4 regions of the Kineococcus sp. AC630 genome follow, and region 2 is predicted to be linked to each of the others. Evidence: riboswitches for the same ligand, from Rfam matches in the RefSeq annotation. Region 2 holds a riboswitch; each other region holds the start of a gene.
The links. A riboswitch is a leader RNA that binds a small molecule or an ion and turns the genes downstream of it on or off. The one in region 2 is predicted to bind S-adenosylmethionine.

Region 1: it holds a riboswitch for S-adenosylmethionine, as region 2 does, so the genes downstream of both, AC0I8G_RS01195 (methylenetetrahydrofolate reductase) here and AC0I8G_RS11525 (rhodanese-like domain-containing protein) in region 2, are expected to answer to the same signal.
Region 3: it holds a riboswitch for S-adenosylmethionine, as region 2 does, so the genes downstream of both, AC0I8G_RS02865 (methionine ABC transporter ATP-binding protein) here and AC0I8G_RS11525 (rhodanese-like domain-containing protein) in region 2, are expected to answer to the same signal.
Region 4: it holds a riboswitch for S-adenosylmethionine, as region 2 does, so the genes downstream of both, AC0I8G_RS01985 (MFS transporter) here and AC0I8G_RS11525 (rhodanese-like domain-containing protein) in region 2, are expected to answer to the same signal.

The regions. Positions count from the first base shown of each region.
Region 1 covers NZ_CEEDMJ010000001.1:252,677-256,981, reverse strand. Annotated here, with positions in the region: gene AC0I8G_RS01215 (LLM class flavin-dependent oxidoreductase) at 1-505, opposite strand, end outside; gene AC0I8G_RS01210 (hypothetical protein) at 583-816, shown strand; gene AC0I8G_RS01205 (rhodanese-like domain-containing protein) at 843-1,217, opposite strand; gene AC0I8G_RS01200 (aminotransferase class V-fold PLP-dependent enzyme) at 1,301-2,647, opposite strand; SAM riboswitch class IV at 2,704-2,818, opposite strand; SAM riboswitch class I at 2,978-3,069, shown strand; gene AC0I8G_RS01195 (methylenetetrahydrofolate reductase) at 3,131-4,072, shown strand; gene metE (5-methyltetrahydropteroyltriglutamate--homocysteine S-methyltransferase) at 4,069-4,305, shown strand, end outside.
Region 2 covers NZ_CEEDMJ010000009.1:125,265-129,569, forward strand. Annotated here, with positions in the region: gene AC0I8G_RS11510 (class I SAM-dependent methyltransferase) at 1-408, opposite strand, end outside; gene AC0I8G_RS11515 (cobalamin-independent methionine synthase II family protein) at 374-1,594, opposite strand; gene AC0I8G_RS11520 (O-succinylhomoserine sulfhydrylase) at 1,608-2,801, opposite strand; gene AC0I8G_RS11525 (rhodanese-like domain-containing protein) at 2,798-3,205, opposite strand; SAM riboswitch class I at 3,212-3,310, opposite strand; gene AC0I8G_RS11530 (glycoside hydrolase family 35 protein) at 3,365-4,305, opposite strand, start outside.
Region 3 covers NZ_CEEDMJ010000002.1:190,776-195,080, reverse strand. Annotated here, with positions in the region: gene AC0I8G_RS02880 (N-acetylmuramoyl-L-alanine amidase) at 1-10, opposite strand, end outside; gene AC0I8G_RS02875 (alpha/beta fold hydrolase) at 168-1,094, shown strand; gene sfnG (dimethylsulfone monooxygenase SfnG) at 1,119-2,264, opposite strand; SAM riboswitch class I at 2,274-2,357, opposite strand; SAM riboswitch class IV at 2,527-2,637, shown strand; gene AC0I8G_RS02865 (methionine ABC transporter ATP-binding protein) at 2,805-3,800, shown strand; gene AC0I8G_RS02860 (methionine ABC transporter permease) at 3,797-4,305, shown strand, end outside.
Region 4 covers NZ_CEEDMJ010000002.1:27,371-31,675, reverse strand. Annotated here, with positions in the region: gene AC0I8G_RS01990 (LLM class flavin-dependent oxidoreductase) at 1-1,020, opposite strand, end outside; gene AC0I8G_RS01985 (MFS transporter) at 1,017-2,345, opposite strand; SAM riboswitch class I at 2,355-2,443, opposite strand; gene AC0I8G_RS01980 (SGNH/GDSL hydrolase family protein) at 2,529-3,320, shown strand; gene AC0I8G_RS01975 (alpha/beta hydrolase) at 3,400-4,305, shown strand, end outside.

The DNA.
Region 1 (4,305 bases), on a different contig from region 2:
CCGTGGCGACGTCGCGGACCACCGCGTCGTCCTCCCAGGAGTCCCACAACCTCCGCACGGCCCCGACCACGTCGGTGAGTTCCGCCTGCGGGTCGTCGAGCACGGGGAGGTCCACCGTCCGGGCCACGGCGGGGGTGGACGTCGTCGCGATCCAGCCGGCGCGGCCGGCGCTGGAGTGGTCCAGCGACGCGATCTGCGCCGCCACGTGGAACGGTTCGGAGTAGGTGGTCGCGGCGACCGGCAGCAGACCGATCGTGTCGGTGGTCCCGGCGAGGAAGGCCGCCCGCTGCACCGCGTCCAGGTGCCCGCGGGGGTTGCGGGGGTCCGGCAGCGTGGAGTCCTCGAAGGTGAGTCCCGTGAGGCCCTGGGCCTGCGCGGTGACGGCGAACTCCTTCAACCGCGCGGGGGAGAACACGGCGTCGGGGGAGACCCGGGAGCGGCGCCAGGCCGCGGGGTGCCACCCGCCGCCGTCGACGTCGAGGAACACGTGGAAGGGGGTCGGCATGGAAATCTCCTGAGTGGTGGGTACGGCAGCCGCCGTCTGTGTCACAGTGCTCTCCACCGATCGACGAGGAGGCGACCATGCGTGACCGGGTACGAGAACTGTTGGCGCACTGGGTGTCGTCGATCGTGGCCGGACTGGCCATCGCGGGGCAGGGGCAGTGGGGGTACGCCTGGTCGCCGCTCGACGACGAGCCGGCCCCCGGCGAGCTGAGCTGGCCGCAGTTCGAGGGGGAGCTGCGCGCGCTCTTCGCCGAGGCTGAACGTGGCGGGATCGGCGACGGGTCCCGGCCCAGCAGCGAGCCGATGCCCTGACGTCCCGCCCCGTCGACCGGGGTGGATCAGGTCTGAGCGGGTTCGCCCACGCTCAGCCCCGCGGCCTTCCAGGCCGGGAACCCGCCGTCGACCTGCACGACGTCGGTGAAGCCTGCCGCCAGCAGTTCGGCGGTGACGGGGCCGGAGCCCGCGGGAGAACCGCAGATCACGACGATCTGCTGGTCCTTCCCGGTGAGTTCCGCCAGCGCGGTGCCGGAACCGAGGGCGAACTTCTCCGCCACCTCGGTCTTGGCCACGACGACGGCCTGCGGCAGGTCGCCGGCGGCGGCCCGCCCGGCGTCGCTGCGGACGTCGACGAACAGCGCACCGGCGGCGACGGCGCGTCCGGCGGTCTCGGCGTCGACGAGCGGTGCCTGGGGTGCTGCGGTGGTGTCGCTCACGTCGTGTCTCCTCGGTTCGTGCGGTCGGCCCCGGCGATCGCGCGAGGCCGTCGTCCCTGCGGGCTGAGGCGTCGGGGACGAGGTCACCCCAGGTCCACGCCGGCACCGGGCGCGGGCAGGAAGGACGCGGGTTCCGGGCGAGCGTCGGTCGTGGGACCCCAGTGCCCCTCGACGATCCCGTACTCGAGCTCCGGCCCGGCACCGACGAACTGCTCGACCGCGGCCAGCAGCCGTTCGACCTCGGCCGATCCCGTCCCGACCCCGGTGGAGACCCTCAGCCCGCCGTCGGCCAGACCGAGGGAGTCGGCGAACCGGTGGGCGCAGAACCGTCCGTCGCGCACACCGATCCCGTGCTCGGCCGAGAGGAAGGCCGCGACCTCGGAGACCGAGCGACCGGGGACGGTGAAGGTCACGACCCCCACGGCGTCGTCGGGGCGGGGGCGCACGACCTCGACGCCCGCCAGCGCCGTCAGCCCGCCGACGAGCCGTTCGCGCAACGCCTCCTCGTGCGCCTCGAGCGCTCCGGGGGCCAGCGTGGCGAGCGTGCTGCAGGCCTGGGCGAGGGCGACGGCGCCGAGCACGTTCGGGGAACCCGCCTCGTGGCGGTCGGGCCCGGTGGCCCACCGCACCGCGTCGTGGCGCACGTCGAGGGTGGCGCCCCCACCCGCGAGGTAGGGATCGGCGGCGTCGAGCCAGTCGCGACGACCGACGAGCGCGCCCGCCCCGTAGGGGGCGTAGAGCTTGTGCCCGGACAGCGCGATCCAGTCGATCCCGTCGCGACCGAGGTCCACCCTGCGGTGGGGGAGCAGTTGCGCCCCGTCGACGGCGATGCGGGCGCCGGCCGCGTGCGCGGCCCGGGCCAGCCGGCGCAGCGGCAGGACCTCACCGGTCACGTTGGAGGCACCGGCGACGGCCAGCAGCGCGTACCCGCCGCGGGCGAGCTCGGCCTCCAGCAGCGTCGCGGTCTCCTCCGCGTCCGACCCGCCGCGCAGGACCGTGGTCAGGGCTGACCGCTGCCAGGACAACAGGTTCGCGTGGTGCTCGACGTCGGCCACCAGGACCCTGGAGCCCTGCGGGACGGCCCGGGCGAGCAGGTCGAGCGCGTCGGTCGTGCTCCGGGTGAAGACGACGACGTCGTCGGGGCGCGCCCCCAGGAAGGTCCCGACCTCGGCCCGGGCCTGCTCGAACAGGGCGGTGGAGACGCGTGAGAGGTACCCGGCGCCGCGGTGGACGCTGGCGTAGTGGGGGAGGACCTGGGCGACGCGGGTGGCGACGGAGACGAGGGCGGGCGCGCTCGCGGCGTTGTCCAGGTTCGCGTAGGTGGTCGACCCGCCCTGGGCGAGCGGGACGCGGGTGTCCCTGCCGACCACGGGCAGCAGCGGTGCGACGGGCGCCGGGCAGCGGAGGGGGGAGAGGGTGCTGAGCGTCACGAGGAGTCTCCTGGAGGAACTGGACCCTGCCGGGAGGACCGGGATCACCCCGGCGAGGTCCGCGCTTGCCGGCGCCACTGCGGCGTCGACCAGGTCGTCACCCGGGGCACCCCGCCGCGGAGGGAGGGTTGCCGGCCAGCGAGCCGGGGCTTGTCGCTGGCGCTCATGACCTGCGCTGAGGTTGCCACGTCGGACCCCGCTGAGCAAGATCGGCGTGTCGCGAACCCGTCGGAACTCCGCCAGAACCCCACGTGTCGGGTAGTTCCCCCGTTCGGGGGAACCCCGGAACAGCACTTGTGGATCGCGTCGACCCCGGTCTACATTCGGTGAACACCATCCAGAGCGGCCGAGAGTCCTGGCTCGACGACGCCGCAGCAACCCCCCGAGCCCGGGCGAGGGTGCTAAAGCCAGGCCGATGGAGTTCGTGATGCGCCCCACCGATGTCCCTGACGCGTACCCGGTTCCGGACCGGGGCCGGCCGCGATGACGCTGGCTCCCCTCGTCGCCGCCGCGACCGGGAGGCCCACCGTCAGTTTCGAACTCTTCCCGCCCCGTTCCGAGAACGGGCGGGAGTCGCTGTGGCGCAGGCTCTCCGATCTCCTCGACACGCACCCCGACTTCGTCTCCGTCACCTTCGGGGCAGCCGGCGCGACGAAGGGACCGAGCCGGGAGCTGCTGGCCCACGTCCTGGGTTCGACGGCCGTGCCGGCGATGGCCCACCTGACGTGCGTGGGGTCCTCGCGACGTGAGGTCGTGGAACTCGCCAGCGAGTTCCTCGACGCCGGTGTCCGCAACGTCCTCGCGCTGCGGGGCGACCCGCCGGTCGGGAGCGCGGACTGGACCCCGCACCCGGACGGTCTGGCGACCGCGCGGGACCTGGTGGAACTCCTCCAGGTCGCCGACCGGCGGCGCTCCGCGCTGCGGGGCGGTCGCGTCCCCGTCGACGAGGGTCCCCTGACCCTCGCCGTGGCGGCCTTCCCCCGCGGTCGCGACGCGGAACTGGCGGCCCTGCGCGCCAAGCAGGACGCCGGTGCGCACTTCGCGATCTGCCAGGTGACGTTCTCGGTCGACGAGTACGCCACCTTCGTGCGCCGGGCGCGCGCCGCCGGGGTGAGCATCCCGCTGCTGCCGGGCATCGCCGTGACGGACGACGCCCGCCGGTTGCAGCGCATCGGTGAGCTGGCCGGTGTCCCGGCCCCGGAACAGCTGCTCGCGGCGCTCGACACCGACGACACCGCCCAGCGCCGCCGGGCGTCGACGGCGTTCTCGTCGGGACTCGCGGCGGGACTGCTCGACGCCGGCGCCCCCGGACTGCACCTCTACACGTTCAACGCGGCGGAACCCGCGCTCGACCTGCTCGACCACCTGAACCTGCCCCGATCCACCCAGAGCCGCATCGCTGCGGTAGGAGGTCCCACCCCGTGAGCACCGAGAACTTCCCCACCTGGACCGCCACCGTCCTCGGCTACCCGCGCATCGGCGCCGACCGCGAGGCCAAGAAGGCCCTCGAGGCCCTGTGGGCCGGTCGCGCCGACCTCGCCACCACCGAGGCCGCCCTGGCCGGGGTTCGTGCCGCCACGGTCCGCCGGCTGAACTCCCTCGGCCTGCCGGCGCACGACGCGTCGATCCCGTCCGCGTTCTCGGCCTACGACCAGGTG
Region 2 (4,305 bases):
GTCGAAGGACCCCGAACCGCCCTCGCGGTGGCGGGTCAGCGCGGCCAGGGCCGTGAGGTCCTCCAGGTCGGCCGCGACGGTGTGCAGGCGGTCCCCCACGCCGGCGGCGGCGGCCGCCGCCCGGGCCAGCGCGAGCATCTCCGGGGAACGGTCGAGCACCGTGACGGAGTGCCCGGCGAGGGCGAACTGGACGGCGTCGCGACCGTCGCCCCCGCCCGCGTCGAGCACCCGCAGCGGTCCCTCACCGAGGTCCGCGCACCACTCCTGCAGGACCCGGGCGACGACGCGGTAGCGCAGCCGGCCCCACGGGGAGTCCTGCCACAACGCCCACGCGGCGGCCTCCCCCGAGGCCCGGTCCCGGGTCACCGGGGACTCACCCGAAGAGTCGTTCGCCTGCGAGTCGCGCACCCTCGCCGAGGGTCGCGAGCTTGGCGACCGCGATCTGCGGGTGGATGCGCCCGCCGAGACCGCAGTCGGTGGAGGCCACGACGTTCTCGGGGCCGACGACCGAGGCGAACCGCTCGATGCGGTCGGCCACGAGTTCCGGGTGCTCCACGACGTTCGTCGCGTGGCTCACGATGCCGGGGACGATCTTCTTGCCCGCGGGCAGCGCCACGTCCTTCCAGACCTTCCACTCGTGCTCGTGGCGCACGTTGGCGGCCTCGAAGGAGTAGGACCCCGCGTCGATCTCCAGCATGAGGTCGACGATATGCTTGAACTCGACGTCGGTGGTGTGCGGGCCGTGCCAGGAACCCCAGCAGAGGTGGAAGCGGATCTGCTCGGTCGGCAGACCGCGCAGGGCGTGGTTCAGCGCCTCGACCCGGATGCGGGTGAACGCGCGGTAGTCCTCGATGGAGGGTTCAGGGTTGATCTGGTCGAAGTTCTCCGCGATGGAGGGGTCGTCGATCTGCAGGGTGAGCCCGGCCTCGACGACCGCCCGGTACTCCTCGCGCAGCACGTCCGCCCACGCCCAGATGTGTTCCTCCTCGGTCGCGTAGTGGCGGTTCGCGATGCGCGCCCCGCTGCCCGGGGAGAGCGAGGTGATGAACCCCTCGGTGACCCCGGCCGCGGCGAGGCCGGCCTTGAGGTTGGCGATGTCGGAGGCGATGGCCGCCTGACCGGTGTAGGCCAGCGGCCCGACCGTCGCGGGGAACGCGGTGGCGTTCTTGCCCGTCGAGATCCCCGACGCCGGGTCCTGGTAGGCCTCGCGGAACGTCACCCAGTCGCGTCGGTCGGGGAAGCTGGTCAACCGCACGTGGCCGGGTTCGGAGCGCACGACGGGCTGGGTGAACAGGTCCTCGCCGGTGACCTCGAGCCCCGACACCCGCTGGAAGGAGTAGGACCACCAGGCGCCGTAGTCGACGGCGCTGGACATGGCCTTGCCGTACTCGCCGTCACCGACGATGGTGACGCCGAGGGCCTCCTGGCGCTTCACCAGGTCCACGACCGCGTCGGTCAGCAGGGCGTCGAACTCAGGGGTGCGTTCGAGGGTGAAACCGTCGTCGCCGATGCGGCGGGCCTCGTTCGCGGCGATGAGTTCCGGGGTGCGGGGCAGGCTCCCGGCGTGGGAGACGGGGATCTGACGCTTGGTCACAGGGGTTCTCCGATCAGGGTTTCGCGCGCAACGCGCGGTCGAGGTCTTCCAGCAGGTCGTCGGGGTCCTCCAGGCCCACCGACAACCGCAACACCCCGTCGGTCAGGCCGATGGCGACACGGCCTTCGGCGCCCAGACGACGGTGCGTCGTCGTGGCGGGGTGGGTGGCGAGCGACTTGGCGTCGCCGAGGTTGTTGGAGATGTCCACGATCCGCAGGGCGTCGAGGACCTCGAAGGCGCGGTCCTTGCCGCGCCCCTGCGGGGCGTCGAGCTCGAACGTGAGGACCGTCCCGCCGAGTTCCATCTGCCGCTTCGCCAGGTCGAACTGCGGGTGGCTGGCCAGCATCGGGTGGCGGACCCAGCGCACCCCCGGGGACTGCTCCAGGTGCTCCGCGAGGCGCAGGGTGGTGGCCGCCGCGTGCCGCACCCGCAGGCTCATGGTCTCCAGGCCCTTCGCCAGGGTCCACGCGTTGAACGGGCTGAGCGTCGGCCCGGTGTGCCGGGTGAGTTCGCGGAACCTGCCGTCGATGAACTCCGAGGTCCCGAGGACCGCTCCGCCCATCACCCGGCCCTGGCCGTCGATGTGCTTGGTCGCGGAGTACACGACGACGTCGGCCCCGAACTCCAGCGGGTGCTGGCCGACGGGACTGGCGAAGGCGTTGTCGACCACGACGGTCGCCCCCGCGGCGTGCGCGAGGTCGCTCACCGCGGCGATGTCGACGAGGGTCTGCATGGGGTTTGCCGGGGTCTCGAAGAACACCGCCTGCGCCGGGGTCGAGAGCGCGCGTTCCCACTGCGCCAGGTCCTCGCCGTCGACGAACTCCGTCGTGACGCCCCACCGGGGGAGGATCTCGTCGAGGATCACGAAGCAGGAGCCGAAGAGGCTCCGCGCCGCCACCACCCGGTCACCCGCGCCGAGGAGCGCGGCGAGCGCGTAGAACACCGCGGACATCCCGCTGGCGAGGCCGTAGCAGGCCTGCGCCCCTTCCAGCTGCCGCAGCCGTTCCGTGAACACCGACACCGTCGGGTTCCCGTAGCGGGAGTAGACGTAGCGGTCGACGTCGCCCGCGAACGCGGCCTCGGCGTCGGCCGCGGTCGCGTAGGTGTACCCCGACGTGAGGTACATGGCCTCGGCGGTCTCCTCGAACTGCGACCGCACCAGGCCGCCGCGGACGGCGGTGGTGTCCGGGCGCCAGCCCTCGCTCACGACTGGCGCCAGGGCAGACCCGCCGCGCGCCAACCCACCGCACCGCGGTGACCGGCGTCGTCCAGCGGACCCTCGAACCCTTCGAGGACGTTGTAGCTGGGCGCGATCCCGGCGGCGGTGGCGGCCTCGGCCGCACCGACGGAACGCTGCCCGGAGCGGCACAGGAACACGACGGGGGCGCCCGCACCCGGGGTGATCCCCGCGGCGGCGAGTTCGGCCAGGAAGCGCGGCGGGTCGACCGGGAGCCAGGACACGAGGACCGGCTCCCGGCCGGTCCCGCTGGTGTCGGGAACCCCGACGAAACGCCATTCGGCGTCGGTGCGGACGTCCACGAGGACCGCGTCCGGGGTGTCCCGGACCAGGTCGAAGGCCTCACGCGGGGTGAGGTCGCCGGCGTAACCCACTCTTTCCTCCCATCGGTCCTGGCATGAGCACCCTCCCCGCCGGTGAGGGCGTGGGGGTTGCTGCGGCGTCGACGAGCCAGGTCTCTCGGCCGCTCTGGATGGTCCCGTCAGCGTAGGGCATCGCGACGAGGGGCAGGACGGGTGGAGCATCGTGGGTGGTTACTCCTCGGTGTGGCCGAGGTCCAGGTCGGGCAGCGTGCGGACCCACGGGTCCGCGGCGGCGTCGAGTTCCAGGACCGTCACGTCGTTGGTCCCCGCCCGCAGGACCGGCCCCGGGACGTAGAGCGTCCGCTGCGGTCCGCGCCGCCAGTAGCGCCCCAGGCAGAACCCGTTGACCCAGACGACCCCGCGCCCCCAGCCGGCCGTGTCGAGGAAGAGGTCGACGGGCTCCGCCACCTCCAGCTCCGCGCGGGCGAGCACCGGCCCGGCGAGGAACGTCACCGCACCCGTCCGCCCCGCCGGGGCGGCTGCCAGCCGGTCCGGGTCCAGCGCCTGCACCCGGAGGTCGCGCACCGCCGCGTCCCCGACGCGGACGGGGCCGACGACGCCCTTGGGCTCGCCGAGGCGCGGACCGTAGTTCACCCGGCCCGCGTCCTCGAGGAGCAGGTCGAGCCGGGTGCCGGCGGGGTGCGGCGGGAGGGCGAGCGTGGTGTCGTGGTCCTCCCGGAACAGGGTGCCCAGCCGCACTCCGTCGAGCAGCACGGTGAGGCGGTCGCGCACCTCGGCCACGTGCAGGACGGTCGGCCCCGGGGATCCGGGCGAGGTGGCGCTGACCCACGCGAAGGGGGCGGGCACCCCGCTCTCCGTCGCCAGGTCGTCGAGGAACGGGACCTCCTCCCCCGCCACCGGCTCGAGACCGTCCACGGCCTTCGCCAGCGGGAGCGCACCGACGAGCGGAGCCCGCAGGACCGGCGCCGGCCGCGCCGGCGGCGGGACGTCGGCACCGAGTTCGACGTACCCGCCGAGTACCTCGCGGAACGCCCAGTACTTCGGCGTGGGCCGGCCGGCCTCGTCGAGGAGCGCGTCGTAGTCGTAGGACGTCGTCGTCGCCTGGTAGGTGCCCTTGTCGTTGGCGCCGCTGGTGAACCCGAAGTTCGTGC
Region 3 (4,305 bases), on a different contig from region 2:
GGGCCGCCACTCGGACCTCGGCGCTCGCGGTGGGCGCGGGTGCGGGCGCGGATGGCGCGGATGGCGCGGAACACGCACTCACCAGCACCGCGACGGTGGTCGCGAGGAGTCCCGGTCGACACCGCACGGCCCCAGGGTGCCACGGACGGCCTGGGTAGCCTCCCGCCATGGCGATGCACGAGGTGAGCTTCGAGTCCCGCAACGGACGCGACACGGTCCACGGCTGGATCTGGACGCCGGTCCGGTCCCCGCGGGGGATCGTCCAGATCGTCCACGGCTTCGGGGAGCACTCACGCCGCTACCTGCACCTGGTGCTGAGGCTGCTCGACGACGGGTTCGTCGTGGCCGCCGACGACCACGTCGGCCACGGACTCACCGCGCGACTCAGCGACACCTGGGGCGACTACGGCCCCGGGGGCTACGCCACGACGACGGAGGACGAGAAGTCGTTGCACGACATCGTCGTCGAGCGGTTCCCCGGACTGCCGTTCTTCATGTTCGGGCACAGCTGGGGCTCGATGATCGCCCGCGACTTCTCCGCGGAGCACGGCCACCTGCTGAGCGGCGTCGTGTACTGCGGCACCTCGGGGTTGCGCGAGAACACGGTCGAGCTGCACCGCCGACTGGGCGGGCTCGTCGCGGACGGGCGCGCCGCGGAGGTGCGGCCCGAACTGGTGGGCGAACTGCTCGAGGGCTTCACGGCGCGCTACCCGACGGTCCGCTCGGCGAACGACTGGATCGCGCTGGACCCCGACGTCGTCCGTGACCACGGGGCGGACCCGTTCAACAACTTCACGAGGCCGCCGACCGTCCAGGCCCTGCACGACTTCACGTCGCTGTGGATCGACGTCCACTCCCGCGAGTGGGCGCAGCGGGTGCCGACCGGCGTGCCGGTGTACGTCATCGCCGGCGACCAGGATCCCGTCGGCAACTACGGCGAGGGGCCGTACCAGGCCGCGAACTGGCTGGCCGAGACCGGTCACACGGTCACGACCCGGCTCTACACCGGCTACCGCCACGAGATCCACAACGAGCCCGACCTGCGCGCAGAGGTCGAGGACGGCGTCGCGGCCTTCCTGGTGGCGCAGCTCTGAGGCGCCCGGTTCCGGGGCGCAGCGTCAGGCGGGGACCGGGGTGGTCGCCGCGACGACGGCCTCGTCGAGTTCCGCGCCGAGGTCCAGGTCCTCGCCCGCGACGAGGCGGGCCTCGAGTTCGCGCACCTTCGGGATGACGAGCTCACCGAACGCCTCGACCTCCTCCTTGACGTGCAGGAAGCCGAGCAGCAGCAGGTCCACCCCGACGAGGCGGTAGGCCAGGATGCGGCGGGCGACCTCGTCGGGCGTCCCGACGAGGCCGGTGCGGAAACCGTCGTTGTACTGGACGAGGTCGCGGAACTCGCTGTCGGCCCACATGCCCTTGCCGTCCCTGGTGGAGTTCCCGGCCTCCTGGACGGCGGCGCCGAAACCTTCGACCTTGGTGCGGTCGGCCTTGGCGATGATCTCCTCGAGGACGGCCTCGGCCTCGTCGCGGGTGTCGCGGACGACGGCGAAACCGTTGAGGCCGAACCGCACCAAGCGGCCGTTGCCGGCGGCGAGGGCGCTGACCTCGCGCACCCCGGCGGCGGCGGCGGCGATCGACTTGCCGTTCATGAAGTACCAGTCGCTGACCCGGCCGGCCATCGCCTGCGCGGCCGTCGAGTTGCCGCCCTGGAACAGTTCCGGCTGCACCTTGGGCTGCGGGCGGAAGGTGATGTCCTCGGCGTTGAAGAACTCACCCTGCTGGCTGTAACCGTCCTCGGTCCACACCCCGCGCAGCAGGGCGATGAACTCCTCCGACTGGCGGTAGCGGTCGTCGTGCTCGTGCCAGGTGACCCCGAGCTGGGTCGCCTCGTTCTTGAACCAGCCGGAGACGACGTTCAGCGCGAGGCGGTTGTCGGTGAGTTCCTGGGTGGTCGCGGCGAACTTCGCGAGGACCCCGGGGTGCCAGAAGAAGGGGTGCACCGCGGCGATGACCTTGAGCTTCTGCGTCGCCAGCAGCAGGGCGAGGGAGAACGACGTCGACTCGTGCTGCGCGTCCGCCCCGTAGGAGGCGAGGTAGCGGACCTGGGTCAGGGCGTACTCGAAACCGACGCGTTCGGCGGCCTGGGCGACGGCGACGTTGTAGGCCGGGTCGTGGCTGGTGCGCTGCTCGATCGTGGAGACGACCAGGCCGCCCGACACGTTCGGGACCCAGTAGGCGAACTTCAGGGGCTCGTTCACGGACATGGTGGTGCTCCTCCATCGGTCCTGGCGGTAGCACCCGGGCTCGGGTTGCTGCGGCGTCGTCGAGCCAGATCTCTCGGCCGCTCTGGATGGTCCTGCGAACTGTAACGCCTCGTCGGCGGCCCCGCAGCGACTCGGGTCGGCCCGGCACCGGAGGGGTCCGGCGCAAGCCGTTGCGCACGAACGATTTCGAAGCCGGGTGCGGATATCCGGTACCTTCCCGAACCGCTTGACGGACCCCGGTTCGGCTGTCACTGTCGAATCAGGTCATGAGTGCCAGCGCGAAGCCCCGGCTCGCTGGTCGGCAACCCTCCTTCCGTCGTGGGGTGCTCCGGGTGATGACCCGACCCGCGGGTGTCGCGGGTAAGGACGTTGAAGGAGACGCACGTGTCCCACCAGACCTGTCGACGCTGAGCGTCCGCACTCCCTGCTGAACACCCCGGGCCACCCCGTCCGGCGGTCCCCCCTGCGCCGGTCCGCCCGACGCTCCCCCGCCGCGCCCTCGCGCGCCCCACGCCGCCCTGGAGACGACGTGATCGAGCCATGATCGAGCTGAGACAGCTCACCAAGACCTACGGGAGCACCACCGTCCTGGACCGCCTCGACCTGCTCGTCCCCGCCGGCAGCATCACCGCCGTCGTCGGGCCGAGCGGGGCCGGCAAGAGCACCCTCGCCCAGTGCGTGACCCTGCTGACCCGGCCCACGTCGGGTTCCGTGCTCGTCGGCGGCCAGGACCTCACCCACCTCGGGGAGGGACGGCTGCGCGAAGCCCGTCGCCGCATCGGCACGATCTTCCAGTCCGACGGGCTGCAGACCCGGCGCACCGCCGCCCAGAACGTCGAACTCCCGTTGCGCTACCTCGGGGTCGTCCCCCGCGAGCGGCGCGCCCGGGTCGCCGAGCTGCTGGAACGGGTGGGTCTGGCCGACCTGGCCGGGCGCTACCCGCACGAGCTCTCCGGCGGGCAGCGCCAGCGCGTCGGGATCGCCCGCGCCCTGGCTCTGCGTCCGAGCGTGCTGCTCTCCGACGAGGCGACCTCCGGGCTGGACCCGCGCTCGACGGCCTCGATCGTGGCGCTGCTGCGCGAACTGCGCGACGACCTCGGGCTGTCCATCCTGTTCATCACCCACGAGATGGACACGGTCGTCGAGGTCGCGGACTCCGTGGCCCGACTCGAGCACGGCCGCATCGTCGAGTCGGCGCTCCTGCTGGACGTCCTGCGCGACCCGGGGTCGCCGGTCGGGGCCGCGCTGCTGCCCCGACGGGCGGTCGCCACCGATCCCCGGCTCGTCACCTGGACGGTGCACTACCGCGGCGACGACGTGCCGGCGGACTGGCTGACCAGCACGGCCCGCGAACTCGGCCACGACCTCGCCCTGCTCGGCGCCTCCGTGAGTGCCGTCACGGGGCGGACCGTCGGGCACGCCACCCTCGGCGTCCCGGACTCGGTGGACCCCGCGCTGCTGATCGCCGCCCTCGAGCGACGGGGGCTGCACGCCCGCGCCGCCGAGGTGCCCTCGACCCTGGAGCTGGTCCCGTGAGCCCCGCCGCCCTCCCGCTGGCCTCGAACCTGGACACGCCCCTGCCAGAGATCCCGGCGCTCGTCCTGCCCGCCCTCGGCGACACGCTGCTGATGGTCGGCATCGTCATGGCCCTGGTCGTGCTGCTCGGGGTCCCGCTGGGGGTCCTGCTGCACAACCTCGCCCCGGACGGGTTGCTGGAGAACCGCCCGGCCCACCGCGTCCTCGGCTGGGTGGTCAGCACCGGGCGGTCCCTGCCGTTCCTCGTGCTGATGGCGGCGCTCGTGCCGTTCACCCGGTTCGTCACGGGTACGAACATCGGCATCCGGGCGGCCGTCGTGCCCATGGTCCTGGCCGGCACCGCGTTCTTCGCCCGCATCGTGGAGAACTCGCTGCGCTCGGTACCCCCGTCGGTGGTCGCCGTCGCGAAGGCCTCGGGAGCCTCTCCGCTGCAGGTCATCACGAGCGTGCAACTCTCCGAGGCGCTGCCCTCGATCATCGGCGGCCTCACCATCAACACCATCGC
Region 4 (4,305 bases), on a different contig from region 2:
GGACCGGTTCGCGTCGGTGGTCACGTGCTGCAGGGTCTCGTCGGCGGCGCGACCGGCGAGGTCGACCCCCGTCCACCCCCCGAACAACGCGAGGGCGGCCTCGCGGCTGGCGTGCTCGCGGTAGTCGGCGAGCAGCGCGCGCGCCTCCTCGTCGCTGCTGCGGACGACCGTGGTGAGGCCGGCGAGGACCTGCACCGACCGCGGGTCACGGCCGGCGCGTTCGACCTGTTCGCGCAGGGAGTCGACGGACCTGCGGGCGATCTTCGCGGTCGGCGCGATGATGAACACGCACTCCGCGTGCCGGGCCGCGAACTCCTGCCCGCGGGGCGAGGAACCCGCCTGGAAGATGACCGGTGTCCGCTGCGGCGAGGGTTCGCAGAGGAACGCGCCGGGGACGTCGAAGTACTTCCCGTGGTGGTCGATGTCGTGGACCTTGGCCGGGTCGGCGTAGATCCCGCGCCCGGCGTCGCGGACGACGGCGTCGTCCTCCCAGGAACCCTCCCAGAGCTTGTAGCAGACCTCCAGGTACTCCTCGGCGACCTCGTAGCGCTCGTCGTGGGCGACCTGGGCGGTGAGACCCAGGTTCTTCGCGGCCGAGTCGAGGTAGCCCGTGACCACGTTCCACGCGACGCGGCCGCCGGTGAGGTGGTCCAGCGTCGTGAGGCGGCGGGCCAGGGAGTAGGGCTGTTCGTAGGTCGTGGTCACGGTGAGCCCGAAACCCAGGTCCTCGGTGACGGCGGCCATCGCCGACACCGCGGCGAGCGGGTCGTTGACGGGAACCTGCACGGCGGCGCGGACCGCCGCGTCCCGCGATCCCCCGTGGACGTCGTAGGTGCCGAGGACGTCGGCGAGGAACAGCGCGTCGAAACCCCCGCGCTCGAGGAGGCGGGCGAGGTTCGTCCAGTGGGCGAGGGTCCGGTAGTCCGCGCTGTGGTCCTCCGGTCGCGACCACAGCCCCGCGGCCTGGTGGCCGACGCAGGCCATGGCGAAGGCGTTGAGGCGCAACGGTGTCGGGCTCAACGGGACAGTCCCTCCAGAGGTCGGTGCGCGGTCTCGCGGGTGAGCGCGGCCGCGATGGTGGTGAGGACGGCGAGGAAGCTCAGGTACCCCGCGACGATCCAGGGCGAACCGTTCCCCGCGGCCAGCAGGGACGCCGCGATGAGCGGGGTCAGACCGCCGCCGAGGACCGCGCCGATCGAGTACCCGAGGGACGCACCGCTGTAGCGGGTGCGGCTGTCGAACTGCTCGGCGAAGAAGGCGCCCTGAGCGCCGTACTGGCTGTCGTGACCGAGGTTGATCGCGATGACCATCGCGCCCACGATCAGGACGGTCGACCCCGTGTCCAGCAGCAGGAACGCGGGCACCGTGAACACCGCGGTGAGGACCGACCCGAACAGGTAGACGGGTTTGCGGCCCACCCGGTCCGAGAGCAGACCCCACAACGGCGTGGCGGCGAGGCTGATGACCGAGGCGACGAGGACGGCGAGCAGACCGACGTCGGCCCCGTCCTCGCGCACGTGGTTGGTCAGGTAGTTCAGCGCGAACACCGTGTAGAGGACGTAGGCGCCGTTCTGGCCCAACCGCATGCCGGTCGTCAGGAACACCCCGCGCTTGTTCGTCGCCAGCACCTCGGCGACCGGTCGGCGCGACGTCGCGTCGGCTTCGCGCAGCGCGGTGAACGCCGGGGAGTCGGTGACCTTGAGGCGGATGACCAACCCGACGACGACGAGCACGGCGCTGGCCAGGAAGGGGATCCGCCACCCCCAGGCGAGGAAGTCCTCGCTCGAGGTCAGGGTGCGGGTGAGCCAGAAACCCCCGCTGGCCAGGACCATGCCGGCCGCGGAACCCATCTGCGGGATCGCGCCGAACAGACCGCGCCGGCCGGTGGGGGCGTGCTCGACGGACAGCAGGACGGCCCCGCCCCACTCACCCCCGGCCGAGAAACCCTGCAGCAGCCGCGCCGCGACCAGCAGGACCGGGGCCCACACCCCGATCCGGTCGTGGGTGGGGAGCAGACCGATGGCCGCCGTGGAGATCCCCATGACCAGCAACGAGGCCACGAGGACCGCCTTGCGGCCCACCCGGTCGCCGATGTGACCGGCCACCGCACCGCCGAGGGGTCGGGCGGCGAAACCCACGGCGTAGGTGGCGAACGCGGCGATCACGCCGACGGCGCCACCGACGTTCGGGAAGAACAGCGGGCCGAGGACGATCGCCGCGGCCGTGCCGTAGAGGTAGTAGTCGTACCACTCGATGGTGGTGCCGACGAAGCTCCCCAGCGCCGCCCGGCGGCGGACGAGGGGTTCGCTGGGCGTCGCGAGGACGGTGTCGTGCACGGTGCTCACAGAACGGTTCTCCCATCGGTCCTGGCGGTAGCACCTTCCCCGCGGGGTGGTTGCTGCGACGTCGACGAGCCAGGTCTCTCGGTCGCTCTGGATGGCTGGGGCGAACCTACGACGGGGGCGCGCGCCAGGCAAACCGGGACCCGGTCCCGGGCGCGGGGCGCGAGCCGGTGCCACAGTGGGCGGGTGAGCTTCCCGTGGGCCCGCTCCCCACGCACCTCCCGGACCGTCGCCCTCCTGCTGGCCGTCTGCGCGGCCGCCTGCGCCGGGCCGGACGACGCCGCCTCGTCCTCCGCGCCCCTGCGCCTGCTGTCCCTGGGCGACTCCGTGCCGGCGGGAGACGTCTGCGGCTGCACCCCCTTCCCGGACCTGGTCGCCGACGGTCTCGCGCCCGCAGGCGGGGCCGACGTGGTGCAGCGGGCCAGCGGCGGGGCGACGTCGACCGACGTCGACTCCGTCCTGCGCCGGCTCGCGGCGGACGAGGGACCCCGACTCGGTGCGCCGGACGTCGTGCTCCTGCAGGCCGGGGCCAACGACCTCGTGCAGCAGGTCGACCTCGCCACCTCCACCGCCGGGGCCGTCGACACCGACGCGACGATCGAGCGGGTGGTGGCGACGCTGGCGGGGACCGTCGACGAGCTCACCGCCACCGGAGCCCGGGTCGTCGTCCTCGACTACTGGGCGGTCGGGCTGGACGGTGCGGTCGCCCGGCAGGAGTACACCCCCGCCGAGCTGCACGACCAGGTCGCCCTCACCGACGCCTTCGACGACCGCCTCGCCGTCGCGGTGGGCAGCGAGGCGCTCTTCGTGGACCTGCGCCCGGTGTTCCACGGCCCGGACGGGACCGGCGACCCGACGACGCTGCTCGCCGCGGACGGCGACCACCCCGACGCCGCCGGGCACCGGGCCATCGCGGACGCCGTGCTGGACGTGCTCGCAGGCTCGGAGGGTGCTGCCGGTTCGCCGGGAGATCGCTGAGAGAGGGCACGTCCCCGCCTGTGGTGACCCATGGTGGTCCCGGCGCACCACGCGCCGGTTCTGGCACGGGGGGTGTGGGGTGGGTCTCGACGATCCGCTGACGAGGTGGATCGCCATCGGCGTCGCAGTGGTGGCCACGGTGGCGCTGGTCGTCTGCTGGCGGGGACTGGCCCGGCGGGGGTTCCTCGCCCTCCTGGGACGCTCGGTGGCCCTGCTCGGGGTCAACGTGAGCGTCCTCATGGCCGTCTTCCTCGTCGTCAACGCCCAGTTCGGGCTGTTCTCGGACTGGGCGGACCTCCTCGGGACGCAGCAGGTGGTCACGACCACGCAGGCCAGCGGGTCGGCCACCGCCCAGGCGTCCGAGGCCGCCCCCGTCCGTCTCGACGGCTACGACGGGAGGGTCTGGCGGGTCCAGGTCCCCGGCCCCCGCTCCGCCACCACGGCCGAAGCCCTGGTGGTCCTGCCCACCGGGTACGGCACCACCCCCGCCCCGGCCGGGGGGTACCCCGTCATCGAGGCCTTCCACGGCTACCCGGGGACCCCGGAGCAGTGGCTCGACGCGATGCACCTGCTGCCCTCGCTGGACGCCGCGGTCACCGCGCACCAGCTGGCCGCGTCCGTGGTGGTCATCCCGACGCTGGAGGTCCCCGCCGGACGCGACACGGAGTGCGTCGACGCGGGAGCCGGTCAACCGGCGCTGGAGACCTGGCTCTCCCAGGACGTCCCCGACTACGTGGAACAGCACTACGCGGTGAGCAGGCAGGCGAGGTCGTGGGCCACCCTCGGGTTGTCGATGGGTGGCTGGTGCGCCAACGAGCTGACCATGCTGCACCCCGACCGCTTCAGCGCGGCGATCGCCTTCGGCGGCTACTCACGCCTCGACCTGGGGTCCTGGAAGCCGTTCCCTGCGGACAGCCCCCCGGCGAAGCGCTACGACCTGGTCGCCCTCGCGCGCCAGGACCCGCCGCCCGTGCGGTTATGGGCC